Regions from separate parts of the Pseudomonas sp. AK106 genome, predicted to be linked through region 3. Evidence: predicted binding sites of a transcription regulator. Region 3 holds the regulator's gene; each other region holds the start of a gene.
What was found. The regulator FliA, encoded in region 3, starts transcription of late flagellar genes. The targets are predictions, from matches to a motif close to CTAAAGTTTNNNNNNNNNNNGCCGNTAA.
Positions count from the first base shown of each region.

Region 1: a site for FliA is predicted at 3,055-3,082, ahead of M1E04_RS17550 (methyl-accepting chemotaxis protein). Genes of this name have one in related genera too.
Region 2: a site for FliA is predicted at 2,776-2,803, ahead of M1E04_RS19530 (methyl-accepting chemotaxis protein). Genes of this name have one in related genera too.

Region 1 is NZ_CP096426.1:3,977,990-3,982,376, forward strand. It holds gene wecB (non-hydrolyzing UDP-N-acetylglucosamine 2-epimerase) at 1-452, opposite strand, end outside; gene M1E04_RS17550 (methyl-accepting chemotaxis protein) at 1,343-2,965, opposite strand; gene M1E04_RS17555 (hypothetical protein) at 3,646-4,387, opposite strand, start outside.
Region 2 is NZ_CP096426.1:4,420,998-4,425,384, forward strand. It holds gene M1E04_RS19520 (CheR family methyltransferase) at 1-446, opposite strand, end outside; gene M1E04_RS19525 (chemotaxis protein CheW) at 443-979, opposite strand; gene M1E04_RS19530 (methyl-accepting chemotaxis protein) at 989-2,611, opposite strand; gene M1E04_RS19535 (tellurite resistance TerB family protein) at 2,957-3,715, opposite strand; gene ydcS (putative ABC transporter substrate-binding protein YdcS) at 3,972-4,387, shown strand, end outside.
Region 3 is NZ_CP096426.1:1,877,747-1,882,133, forward strand. It holds gene flhF (flagellar biosynthesis protein FlhF) at 1-1,029, shown strand, start outside; gene fleN (flagellar synthesis regulator FleN) at 1,147-1,980, shown strand; gene fliA (RNA polymerase sigma factor FliA) at 1,977-2,720, shown strand; gene M1E04_RS08575 (chemotaxis response regulator CheY) at 2,965-3,339, shown strand; gene M1E04_RS08580 (protein phosphatase CheZ) at 3,359-4,147, shown strand; gene M1E04_RS08585 (chemotaxis protein CheA) at 4,292-4,387, shown strand, end outside.

The DNA of each region.
Region 1 (4,387 bases), 2.1 Mb from region 3:
TAGGAACGCCCTTGCAAGCGCTCGCCCAGCAGATTGCGGCGCGATTCATCGGTCGGCGCGAACAGCATGTCGGCACTCAGATCGATGCACCGGCGGTTCATCTCTTCAGGCCATGGGCTGTAGATGTCACCGGTGCGAAGACCGGCTTCGACATGCCCCACAGGGATCCGGCGATGGAAGGCGCACATCGACGCGACCATGGCGGACGTGGTGTCGCCATGCACCAGCACACGGTCCGGCCGGGTGATTTCCAGCACCGGATCAATGGCTCCGTACAGCGCGGCTGTCAGCGAGTTGAGGGTCTGATGCGGCGTCATCACATCGAGCGTGAAATCAGCTTTCAGATCGAACAGCTCCAGCACCTGCTTGAGCATGCTCTGGTGTTGGCCGGTGATGCAGATCTGCGAGTGAATACCCGGCTCTGCAGCCAGTGCCTTTACCAGCGGGGCCATCTTGATGGCTTCCGGACGTGTACCGAAAATCGACAGGATTTTAATCCCGGAATGACTACGAGCGATGATGCCCTCCTCACACGGATGTTCCGCGCCTACTCGCTGCTCAAGGCGTCATTGCGTCTTGAACGAACTGAGAATTGAGTTTATTGGGCCGGGGACTTAATCAGAATTCAGACTTGATATTCACTTCTTGTGAGATGGCGCATTGCCTTGCTTCCCGGAGCAGTCGGGATTATTAACACTAATAGGGATGACTGCAAACACAGATGGCCAAAAAGAATGTTTAATTATTCAGTGTGAAACTTCTGAAGTTATGAACAGTCGATTAGGGGTTTTTATTTCGTTGGGAGTGGAAACTTCTTGAGCAACTTAATGGGCGTTTGCCCCAGTGTTTCCGGGGGTGCCGGGATTAATACATGCCGCCCGTCTGCCGACTTGGACCTTTTCTTATATACCGTTGTCGCGACGCGGGCTATATAGAAATACTTAATCCAATGCACCTTCGATAGTCACCGCAATGGCGCCTGTATATTGTCGAAGCCGATAGCGAGAGTGTCGGACAATACATACCCAGTTGCAAGCCTGTTATGTATCGAAAGAGAAATATATGAGGCCATCACGGGTTAGCGCTCATGCAGCACCCAGCGTCTTCGCTGGGGCGGCCTGTTCAGGGTGAGTCTTTAAGGGTGAAAAAAGTCACCTCGAACCGGCATGGTAAAGATCGGGTTGTGCACCCAGCCGAACCTCACCCGGATCCCGCGCGACTGCTTAGCCCGCCAATAGACCAGCCGGGAAGCTCACGGGGGACGCCAGGGCAGTGTTCTTCTGCCCGGCATACCGGCAAGCCTTCCGCATTCATCTTCAAGAACACATCATTTCTGACAGCCCTACAGACGGAACCGACCCACTTCCTGCTTGAGCCCTATCGCCAGCTGATTCAGATCATGGCTGCTGCGCAAAAGGTCTTGCACGGACAGATTATTCTGCTCGGACATCTGTGCAGATCGCTCGACGTTACGGGCGACGTCCTGACTGGCCGCTGTTTGCTCACGCAATGCCAGCGATATCTGTTCGACGACCACGAGCACCTGGCCAGAGCTTTCACTGATTTCGGTAATCGCCTTGCCTGCCGACTCCGCCATCTCCACGCCCTGGCTAACTTCCATCACGCCGCTGCGCATGCTCTCCACGGTATCGCGGACGCCGAGCTGGATCTTGTCGATCATCCCGGCAATTTCCTTGGTGGATTTACCGGTGTTCTGCGCCAGCAACCTCACCTCGTCGGCCACGACTGCAAAGCCGCGACCCTGCTCCCCCGCCCGCGCCGCCTCAATGGCCGCATTGAGGGCAAGCAGATTGGTTTGATCTGCGATGCCCTGAATGACACTGACGATGGTGGAAATCTGCTCGGAGTGTTGACCCAGCTCCGACACTTTGGTCGACGCATGCTGCACGGTCTTGGCGATACCATTCATGCTGGTAAGGGTGTTCTGGATAACGGCCGATCCATCCAACGATTGCTGACCAGAGCGACTGGCAAGTCCACCGGCCTCACCCGCGTTATTGGAAACATGATTGATACTGACCGTCAGCTCTTCAACCGTGGCCGCCATCGCTGATGCTGCGTTGGATTGTTCGCTCACCGCGCCGGAAAGCTGCTGCGACGCCCCTGAGATGTTCTGTACGGACTCGATCAACTGGCTGGCAGCTTGATTGATCTGCTGGATCATTTCTCGCAAGCGAGCTTGCATACGAGCAAACGCCTTCGGCAGTTCATCGCTGGTACTGGTATCGATTACCGTGTCCAGTCTGCCCTCGGCGACTGCGGTTGCCGCGTCGATAGCCACCTGCAGGCGGGCACGGACCGTGCGGCCCAAGGCGTAAGCCAGAATGATTGCCAGAACGGCGGCAATCAGACCACCGGCCATCAGGATCGTGATCGCGCGATCCTTGGCGTCGTTCATCTCTTGAGTGCGCCGTGCCAGCAGGGCTTCTTCCGTCTGCGAGATATCTGAAATGATCCCGCGCATGCCATCCATTTTGGCTTTGTCCGCGCCACTGTCGATGCGCTGATCAACCGAATCATCGGAGTTGCCGCTTTGTGCCAATTGACGACGCTGAGCAATGATCGAATGAACATCTTCGTCCAGCCAGCGTGTTTGTAACTGCGCCAATGAAGCCAGCCGTTTCTGTTGTTCGGCGTTATCAATCGTCAATGATTTGAGCGTTGCCAACGCATCGGAAAACTTGGCTTCACCGGCAATTTGCGGCTCAAGAAAGTTGTCCTTGCCAGTAATCACGAAGCCGCGCATCCCGGTCTCGATATTGATCAACTGTTCAAGGGCCATCTGGGACTGATTTAACACACGATACGTGTGGACGTTGCTGTTAATTGCGCTGTCGACCTGACCAAAACCACGATAGGCACTGAAGACAAGAATGCCCAGAATCACCACGATCGCGGCGAAACTGAGATAGAGCTTTTGGGTAATACTGAGTTTGCTAAACATAGGTGTGCACTTCGACAGTGGAGCATCCTTCGCTCCGGCTTTTAGTTTTTTTCGTGAACAATCTGGTCGATATCATTCCGACATCACTCTTATCGACAGCTTTCTTCGCAGCTTGAATCCGGCTGTTATTTGCCATCAAACGTGCAGCATCACGCGCGCGGAGATGGATTCGCTTTAGTCCACCCTACGCCTCTGCCCTTTTCGAGCACGGAGCGGTACTTTTTGACGGGATAAGCAGGGTCGCGGACTTCCGCCACACAGACACTGCTATTGAAGGGGACGATGCAGGCAGCGAACTGATCGCAGAGGTACGCGACGCCAACGTGCATATCGCCAAACGTTTTTTAGACGTCAGGGACTCCGCAGGCGCTGTGCGTGGGCTTCTCAGGTTGACTGCACCTGTCGCTTTCGCTCGGCAACAACATCAACGCTCAGGCAGCGTTGGGGGGAAGGTTCTCTGGTTCAACTACTTGAGCACTGGCAACTCAAGGGGGCGTTCTCGGACGAGATCAATCTGGTTCGACCTTACTCGCCACAAATTCCCAGGGCTGTCACTGCTCTGGTGGCGTATCTCAAAGACCAGTTTTTACAAGGTTTCTGTTGTCGGAGATGATCCTCAGTACCCTGATTCAGGCCCTGCCAGGCATGTCCCCATAAGAGAAACATGCGGCAGGAATCGTTTAGAGCATGCCCGCGACGTTGCGCACCTCTTCTGGCGCAGCTTCGGTTTTTGACAAGGCGCCGGCATAGGCGCCAGCCGCCATGGCTGCCGGGTTGCCGCCACCGCCGATCAGGCCTTCGGCCGCGCCTTTGGCGGTGTGCACCCCGCCTTCGACCCCGCCTTTGATCATCCCGCCAGCGCTGCCATCAGACTCACCGATCCCCGTCATGACGTTACTCAAGCCGGGGACCATCCACAGCGCTTTGCCCACTTCGCCAGCGGCCGAAGCCAGTCCGTTCTTGTCATCGCCTTTCTCCGCCACAGGGGCGTCCTTGGTCTGGGTGCGGGCAGAATCGCCGGCGGAATGCGCACTCGCCCCGCCACCGAACGGCTGCAACAGCGCCCCGATTAACTTATCAAGCAGCTGCATCAAGGGAGAAGACGGCTTCGAGGCCTCACCGTTGTTGCTCAGCCCCGGGCTTAGCTCAGCCAGAGACTGGTTTTGCAAAGCGGCCGGCGCGCCACTCCCGGCAGGGCCGCCATAGTTGACCGCGCCTGTGGGGGACTGAGCGGCGTATTGGGAATTCTGCGTGCTTTGGTCAGCCCGATAGATGGCCGCGCCGCCGCTGGCCAGAGCCCCGGTACCTTGGGCCACGTTGCTGAAGTTACCGGTGGCGCGGCTGCCGCCGTTACCGGAGTCATTGGGGCTATTCGTCGGTTTGCCCGCGTCGGGCGTCGGTTTGGCGTCCGGCTTGGAGGCA
Region 2 (4,387 bases), 2.5 Mb from region 3:
CCATACACGCCCTGGCGCGCGCGCTGGATCGAAAGCGGGCTGATGTCCACCGCCTCGACGCTGAACTGCGGGCCTCGCAAACCGGCGTCGAACAGCGCCATGGCGATGGAATAAGGCTCCTCGCCGGTGGAGCACGGCAGGCTGAGAATCCGCAGCGGACGCACGCCATTGAGCTGCGCCAGTCGGGCATTGGCCAGCTTGCCGAGGGTGACGAAGGATTCCGGGTAACGGAAAAACCACGTTTCGGGGACGATCACCGCTTCGATCAGCGCCTGTTGCTCGTCCGCCGAAACCAGCAGCGTCTGCCAGTAATCGTCGTGGTCCCGCGCCTTGGACAGCGTGCAGCGCTGACGCACGGCGCGCTCAATGATCGCCTCGCCCACCGACGCGACGTCCAGCCCGATGCGGTCCTTTAGAAAAGCGAAGAAACGCGCATCGCTGCTCATGGCGTGGCCTCGAAGGCATCCAGGCTCATGGGCTGTTCGGGAAACAACAGTTCGCGCACAGCGTCGCTGAGCAAGTCTTCCACGCGTATCCACTGCAGCAGGCCGTGTTCGTCTTCGCGCACCGGCCCCAGATACGGCGCTTGGGCGTTGTCCAGGCCGTAGGCTTTGAATTCATGGGGCGAGCAGCGCAGCGTGTCGGTTGCCTGTTCGAGGATCAACCCCAGCTCACGCGGGGGACGATCGCCGCCGAGGCGATAGTGCACCAGCACCAGCCGCGTGCTGGTGCGCAGCTGGGACGGATGGCCGAAGGTCAGCGCGCTGAGGTCGATGACAGGGACGATTGCACCCCGGTGGGCGAATACACCGGCGACCCAGTGCGGCGCTTGCGCGATGGGCTTGAGCACCAGCCGTGGCAGCACTTCGGCGACTTCTGTCGCTTGCAGCGCATAACGTTCCGCACCGATACGGAACAGCAGAAACAGCTTGCTCTTCGGCAATACCGCAGCGCTGCGCTTGGCTGAATGCTCGATCATGGGCCTGACTCAGACCTTGAAACGCGAAACGCCGCTACGCAGCCCCACCGCCACCTGGCTCAGCTCATCAATGGCAAAGCTGGCCTGACGCAGGGATTCAACGGTCTGGCTGCTGGCGTCACCCAACTGCACCAGCGCCTGGTTGATCTGTTCGGCGCCGGTGGCCTGGGCCTGCATGCCTTCGTTGACCATCAAGACACGCGGCGCGAGGGCCTGCACCTGATGAATTATCTGCGAAAGCTGCTCGCCGACCTGAGTCACTTCGTACATGCCGCGACGCACTTCTTCGGAGAATTTGTCCATGCCCATGACGCCCGCCGACACCGCCGACTGGATCTCCCGAACCATCTGCTCGATGTCGTAGGTGGCCACGGCGGTCTGGTCGGCCAGGCGCCGGACCTCGGTCGCCACCACGGCGAAACCACGGCCATATTCGCCGGCTTTTTCGGCTTCGATGGCGGCGTTGAGCGACAGCAGGTTGGTCTGGTCGGCGACTTTGACGATGGTCACCACCACCTGATTGATGTTGCCGGCCTTCTCATTGAGGATCGCCAGCTTGGAGTTGACCAGATCGGCCGCGCCCATGACCGAGTGCATGGTTTCTTCCATGCGCGCCAGGCCTTGCTGGCCGGAGCCCGCCAGGATCGAAGCCTGGTCCGCCGCCGAGGTCACTTCGGTCATGGTGCGCACCAGATCCCGGGATGTTGCGGCAATTTCCCGCGACGTCGCGCCGATTTCCGTGGTGGTCGCAGCGGTCTCGGTGGCCGTGGCTTGTTGCTGTTTGGAGGTCGCGGCGATCTCGGTCACCGAGGTGGTCACCTGAATCGACGAGCGCTGGGCCTGGGACACCAGTGCGGCGAGCTCGGCGACCATGTCGTTAAAGCCGGTTTGCACCGATCCGAACTCATCGTTGCGGTCCAGTGCCAGCCGCGTGCTCAGGTCGCCAGTGCGCATGATGTCGAGGATCTGCACGATGCGGTTCATCGGCGCCAGAATTGCGCGCATCAGCAACAGGCCGCACGCAGCTGCTGCCAGCAGAGCGATGATCAGCGAGATGCCGAGGGTGATCTTGGCGCTGGAAACTGCGGCCTGGATGGCGTCGGACGCCTTGTCGGCGACCACCTTGTTCTTGGCGCCGAGTGCATTGAGTTCCTTGCGACCCTCAAACCATGCGGGCGTGAGTTGCTCGGCAAACATCCGTTGGGACAGCGCATAGTTATCGCCCTGATAGGCCGCTAGCACACCGTTGAGCACTAGCTGATAGCGCTCGCGCAACTGCAGAAACTGGGCGAAGTCATTGCGATCGGATTCGTCGAAGATGCTTTTCTGGTAATTGACGATCTGCGCCTGCAGGCGGTCTTCGAAGTCTTTGTACTGGTCTTCTTCAGCGCTGGTGAGGTCGCGTCCGGCGCCCTCACTGAGTAAATGCTGAGTGGCTACGTAGCTTTCAACCCAGGCGCCGCGCACGGTGCTGCTGTAAAAAACGCCGGGCAGCGCGTCCAGCCGTACGGCATCGCCACTGCTCTCGATCACCAACAAGCGATTGAATGCCGCAACCACCATCAACAGCATGATGGCGATGATGACAGCGAAGCTCGCCAAAATCCGTTGACGCAACGTCCAGTTCTTCACAGTCAGCCCTCAAGGGTTCAACGCCGGCATGACCGGGTTCAAGAAGCGGACCGACAGACGGTCCAAAGCGAGCGGGAGTATAGCCTAGTGCCTTACCGACACTTGGGGTGTTTCTGACGAGGAAAACGCCATAACACACAGCCATATCGGAAATGTCTTACACGCTATCGGCTCGATGTGGCGTTGCTTGATGGTACGAATGCGCCGCGGGCGGATGTCTGGGCGGGACTTCTGTAGCGAGGAATAAGAATGCGGGTCAGGCCCCAGTGATTGTGGGGCCTGACCCAACAGGTTTGCGGCTATTGGCCGTCGTATCCGTGCCGGATCGCAGGGCGGAATGACGGTTTACGGCTGGGCCTGACGCACCTGCTGCTCAAGCTCGGTCTTCAACGCCGGATCGAGTTTCAGTTGCTTGGCGAGTTCGTCCAGGTAAGCGCGCTCCATGAAGTGCTCTTCGTCGACCATCATTACGCTGGCCAGGTACATCTCGGCAGCGATTTCCGGGGTTTGCGCCGCACGGGCGACATCGACAGGGTCCAGTGGTTTGTTCAGCTCGGCATGGAGCCACTGCTGCAGTTCATTGTCGCCGGTGATGCGGGTGAACTCGCCTTCGATGAGTTCGCGTTCACGGTCGTCGACGTGGCCGTCAGCCTTGGCCGCGGCCACCAGCGCCCGCAGGATGGCCTCGCTGTGCTGTTCAACCTGGGCCGGTGGCACGCGGTCAACGGTTTGCGGCTCAACCGGTTGCGCCACCCCCTGACTCGCCTGCCAGTTGCCATAGGCCTTGTACGCCAGCACGCCCAACGCTGCGAGCCCGCCGTAGGTCAGCGCTTTGCCGCCCATTTTGCGTGCGCCTTTGTTGCCCATCAGCAAGCCCATCGCGCCCGCCGCCAACGCACCGCCGCCAGCACCGGAGAGCAGCCCGCCAAGGCTGCCGCCCAGCTTGCCTCCCAGACCGCTGCCGCCGACCTTGCCAAGCAGATCGCCAAGCCCGCCCTGCCCGTTTTGCCCGCTTTTGCCGCTCTTGTCGTGAGCGCCGGCCTTGTTTTGCAGCAGGTCCTGACCGGATTTCAACAATTGATCAAGTAAACCGCGCGTGTTCATGACTTCACCTTCAGAAATGGGGACAGACGATTCGACCCGCAGGTTAAGGCGAAGGCACCGACGCACGTCGGGCGGGTTTGCTTCTGAATGTTGCGGCGACTGAGCGTCCAGAGTCAGGACGGGTTTTCACTCAATCGCATCCGCCTGCAGGAATGGGCTCGGTATTTGCTGCGTGAAGTTTGTCGGGGATCGAACGGGGCACTACGCTCTGCACCACCGATCTCTGCCCAAACCACCACCATGAGGCAAACCCACCATGTCCGTGCACAAGACCGCGATTCTGAGCGCCGTGATTACCGCACTATTCACCAGCGGCGCGGTGCAGGCCGCTGAAGCACTCACGGCGGTGGGCGATGGCGAGGGGCAGCTGGATATCGTGGCGTGGCCGGGTTACATCGAGCGAGGCGAAAGCGACAAGGCCTACGACTGGGTGACCGGCTTCGAGCAGGAGACCGGCTGCAAGGTCAACGTCAAGACCGCTGCAACCTCCGACGAGATGGTCAGCCTGATGACCAAGGGCGGCTATGACCTGGTCACTGCGTCGGGCGACGCGTCGTTGCGGCTGATCGCCGGCAAGCGCGTGCAGCCCATCGACCCCACGCTGATCCCGAACTGGAAAACCCTCGACCCGCGCCTGAAAGATGGTCCGTGGTACACGGTTGAAAACAAAAC
Region 3 (4,387 bases):
CCGACCCTGGAAGAACCGTTTCGCCCGTCGGTCCACGCCGCTGTTGCCGCCGAGCGTGCCGAACGCAACGCCGAGCCTGCCGTCGGCGACCGTGCCTACGAAGCGATGCGCTCCGAATTGAACGGCCTGCGCGAACTGCTGGAAGTCCAGCTGGGCTCGCTGGCCTGGAACCAGCTGCAAGGCAGCCGTCCGCAGCAGGCCAACCTGTGGCGCCGTCTGCAACGCGTTGGTCTCTCCGGCCCACTGTCTCGCGATCTCTTGGCGATGGTCCCGGAATCCGGTGATCAGGCTCACACCTGGCGCATGCTGCTGGCCCATCTGGCCCGCATGATTGCCACGCCGGACATCGAGCCACTGGAGGAGGGCGGTGTGATTGCCATGGTCGGCCCTGCCGGCATGGGTAAAACCACCACGCTGGCTAAACTGGCGGCCCGATATGTGTTGAAATACGGCGCGCAAAATATCGCGCTGGTGAGCATGGACAGTTTCCGCATTGGCGCTCAGGAACAGCTTAAAACCCTGGGCCGGATCCTCAATGTACCGGTCACCCACGTCGACCCGGGCCAGTCCCTGGCACAGGCGCTGGAGCCGCTGTTGCGCAAGCGCGTGGTGTTGATCGACACCGCCGGCCTGCAAGCCAGCGATCCGGCACTGCGTCTGCAACTGGAAACCCTCGCCGGCCGTGGCATCAAGGCGCGCAACTACCTGGTGCTGGCAACAACCAGCCAGAAGCAGGTGTTGTCAGCGGCTTATCACAGTTACAAACGTTGCGGCCTGGCCGGGTGCATCCTGACCAAGCTCGACGAAACGGCCAGCCTCGGCGAAGTGCTCAGCCTGGCCGTGACACACGAACTGCCTGTGGCCTATCTCACGGATGGCCCACGGATACCGGATGATCTGCATTTGCCGCGTCGGCACCAATTGGTGAGCCGGGCTGTGAGTGTGCAGATGCAGGAAGAGCCTAGCGAGGAAGCGATGGCGGATATGTTTGCGGATCTTTATCACAGCACCGGCAAGCGTGCGGGCTAGGTAGAGAAATGACAGTGGAATTTTCCTGCATCGATGGTCTGCCAGGCATTGTTCAGGCACTGAACGTGCAGCCCGACATGTGGCTTAGGTCTAAGCAAGACAAGGTAAACAATTAACATGGGCAGCATGCATCCCGTACAGGTTATCGCGGTGACCGGTGGCAAAGGTGGCGTAGGCAAGACCAACGTTTCAGTGAATCTTTCACTGGCGCTGGCCGAGCTGGGACGTCGCGTCATGCTGCTGGACGCCGATCTGGGTCTGGCCAACGTCGACGTATTGTTGGGTCTGACCCCCAAGCGCACCCTGGCTGACGTCATCGAAGGGCGGTGCGAGCTGCGCGATGTCCTGCTGCAGGGCCCGGGCGGCGTACGCATCGTGCCGGCGGCATCGGGCACCCAGAGCATGGTCCACCTGACCCCGGCGCAGCATGCCGGGCTGATTCAGGCTTTCAGTGACATCGGCGACAACCTCGATGTGCTGGTCATTGATACGGCCGCCGGCATCGGCGAGTCGGTCGTGAGCTTTGTCCGCGCCGCCCAGGAAGTGCTGCTGGTGGTGTGCGACGAGCCCACGTCGATCACCGACGCCTACGCCCTGATCAAACTGCTCAACCGCGATTACGGCATGAACCGCTTCCGCGTCCTGGCCAACATGGCCCAGAGCCCGCAGGAAGGGCGCAACCTCTTCGCCAAGCTGACGAAAGTCACCGACCGTTTTCTCGACGTGGCCCTGCAGTATGTAGGCGCCGTGCCGTACGACGAATGCGTACGCAAGGCCGTGCAGAAACAGCGCGCCGTGTACGAAGCGTTTCCGCGTTCCAAATGTGCCCTGGCGTTCAAGGCCATCGCGCAGAAAGTCGACACCTGGCCGCTGCCGGCGAACCCGCGCGGTCACCTGGAATTTTTCGTAGAACGCCTCGTGCATCACACCAGCGCAGGGCCCGTCTCATGACAGCAAGTGGCTATCGCATGTACAGCAAATCGTCCAAAGACTCCCAGTATGAGCTGATCGAGCGTTATGCACCGCTGGTCAAACGAATCGCCTACCACTTGCTGGCGCGTCTGCCGGCCAGTGTGCAGGTCGAGGATTTGATTCAGGCGGGCATGATTGGCTTGCTTGAAGTCTCGACCAAATACGACTCCACCAAAGGGGCCAGTTTCGAGACGTACGCGGGTATTCGTATCCGTGGCGCGATGCTCGACGAAGTGCGCAAGGGGGACTGGGCACCGCGCTCGGTCCACCGCAACACGCGCATGGTCAGCGACGCGATTCGTGCAATCGAAGCAAAAACCGGCCGTGACGCTAAAGATCACGAGGTTGCTGCCGAACTTGAATTGAGTCTCGACGATTACTACGGGATTTTGAACGATACCCTGGGCAGCCGCCTGTTCAGTTTCGACGACCTGTTGCAGGACGGCGAACACGAAGGGCTGCACGAGGACGGCGCGAGCCAGTCCCTCGAACCGTCGCGGGATCTGGAAGACGAGCGCTTCCAGGCCGCGCTGGCCGAGGCGATCGCCAACTTGCCCGAACGTGAACGCCTGGTCTTGTCGCTGTACTACGACGAAGAGCTGAACCTCAAGGAAATCGGTGAGGTCCTGGGGGTCAGCGAATCGCGTGTCAGCCAGCTGCACAGTCAATGCGCGGCGCGGTTGCGCGGTCGTCTTGGCGAGTGGCGCGCACGTTCGTGAATCAGGCGCAGGCCATGAGGCCTGCGTGTTTTGCTTGTAAGACCGGCTGTGCAAGACGTGAGCGGGAAGCAAAAGAGACACGGCAGGAGTCGGTCGAACCGGGTCGTAGATGATCCGGTTTCGCTGCGCTCGTTCCGGTCGATTGAAATCCCTTTTTCATGTTCGGCACAGCCGGTATTGATTGGACGCGCGTTCAGGTGCTGAACGCGTTAAAGACTGCTTGGAGGTCGAATTGGACAAGAACATGAAAATCCTCATCGTTGATGACTTCTCAACGATGCGGCGGATCATAAAAAACCTGTTGCGTGACCTTGGGTTCACCAACACGGCCGAAGCAGATGACGGACTCACCGCATTGCCCATGCTGCAAAGCGGCGCTTTTGACTTCCTCGTCACTGACTGGAACATGCCGGGCATGTCCGGCATCGACCTGTTGCGTCAGGTGCGTGCCGACGAGCGTCTGCGCAGTCTGCCGGTGCTGATGGTGACTGCCGAAGCCAAGCGCGAGCAGATCATCGAAGCCGCTCAGGCCGGTGTGAACGGCTACGTGGTGAAGCCGTTCACCGCGCAAGTGCTCAAAGAAAAAATCGAAAAAATATTTGAGCGCGTCAATAGCTGATGTCCGCTGCGAGGGCGCTATGGATTCCAAAGATTCGACAATGGGTGACTTTGAGTCAACCCTGAAGAAACACGCACAAGAGCTGGTCGCGAGCCTTGAAAAAGGCAAGTTCGGCGACGCCGTGCAACTGATCCATGAGCTTAACCAGACCCGCGACCGCGGCCTGTATCAGGAAGTCGGCAAACTGACGCGCGAGCTGCACAGCGCGATCGTCAACTTCCAGATCGACCCGAACATGCCCCAGGCCGAGGAGGTCTCCCAGATCACCGACGCCACCGAGCGGCTGTCGTACGTGGTCAGGCTGACCGAAAACGCGGCCAACCGGACCATGGACCTGGTGGAGCAGAGCACGCCGTTGATGCACGGGCTCAGTGACGACGCCAAGGCGTTGAGCGCCGATTGGGGACGCTTCATGCGCCGCGAAATCAGCGCCGAAGAGTTCCGTGATCTGGCCCGCCGCGTCGATGTGTTCCTGACCCGCAGCGAGAAAGAGACCACCGAAGTCTCCGCGCACCTGAACGACATTCTGCTCGCTCAGGATTACCAGGACCTCACCGGTCAGGTGATCAAGCGCGTGACCACGCTGGTCACCGAAGTCGAGCGCAATCTGCTCAAGCTGGTGCTCATGGCGAGCCAGGTGGACCGCTTCGCGGGCATCGAGCACGACCAGGAAATGTTCCGTCAGCAAAAAGAACAAGAAAAACTTCACTCCAAGGGTGAAGGTCCGCAGATTCATGCCGATAAACGTGAAGACGTTGTATCCGGACAGGATGATGTTGACGATCTGCTATCCAGCCTCGGATTCTGATTCGGTCATTCTGTCTCGGTCTTCAGGTTTTCTGTGAAAGTGGCTGCTGGACCCGCGCGCCAATGCTTCGACGAAAGCAATGCGCGCAGGCCGTCAGTGCAGCCTCCGGATCGGTTTGACGGTTAATTTTAGGAGCACCCCCCAATGAGCTTCGGCGCCGATGAAGAAATCCTTCAGGATTTTCTGGTAGAGGCCGGCGAGATTCTCGAGCTGTTGTCAGAGCAGTTGGTCGAGCTGGAA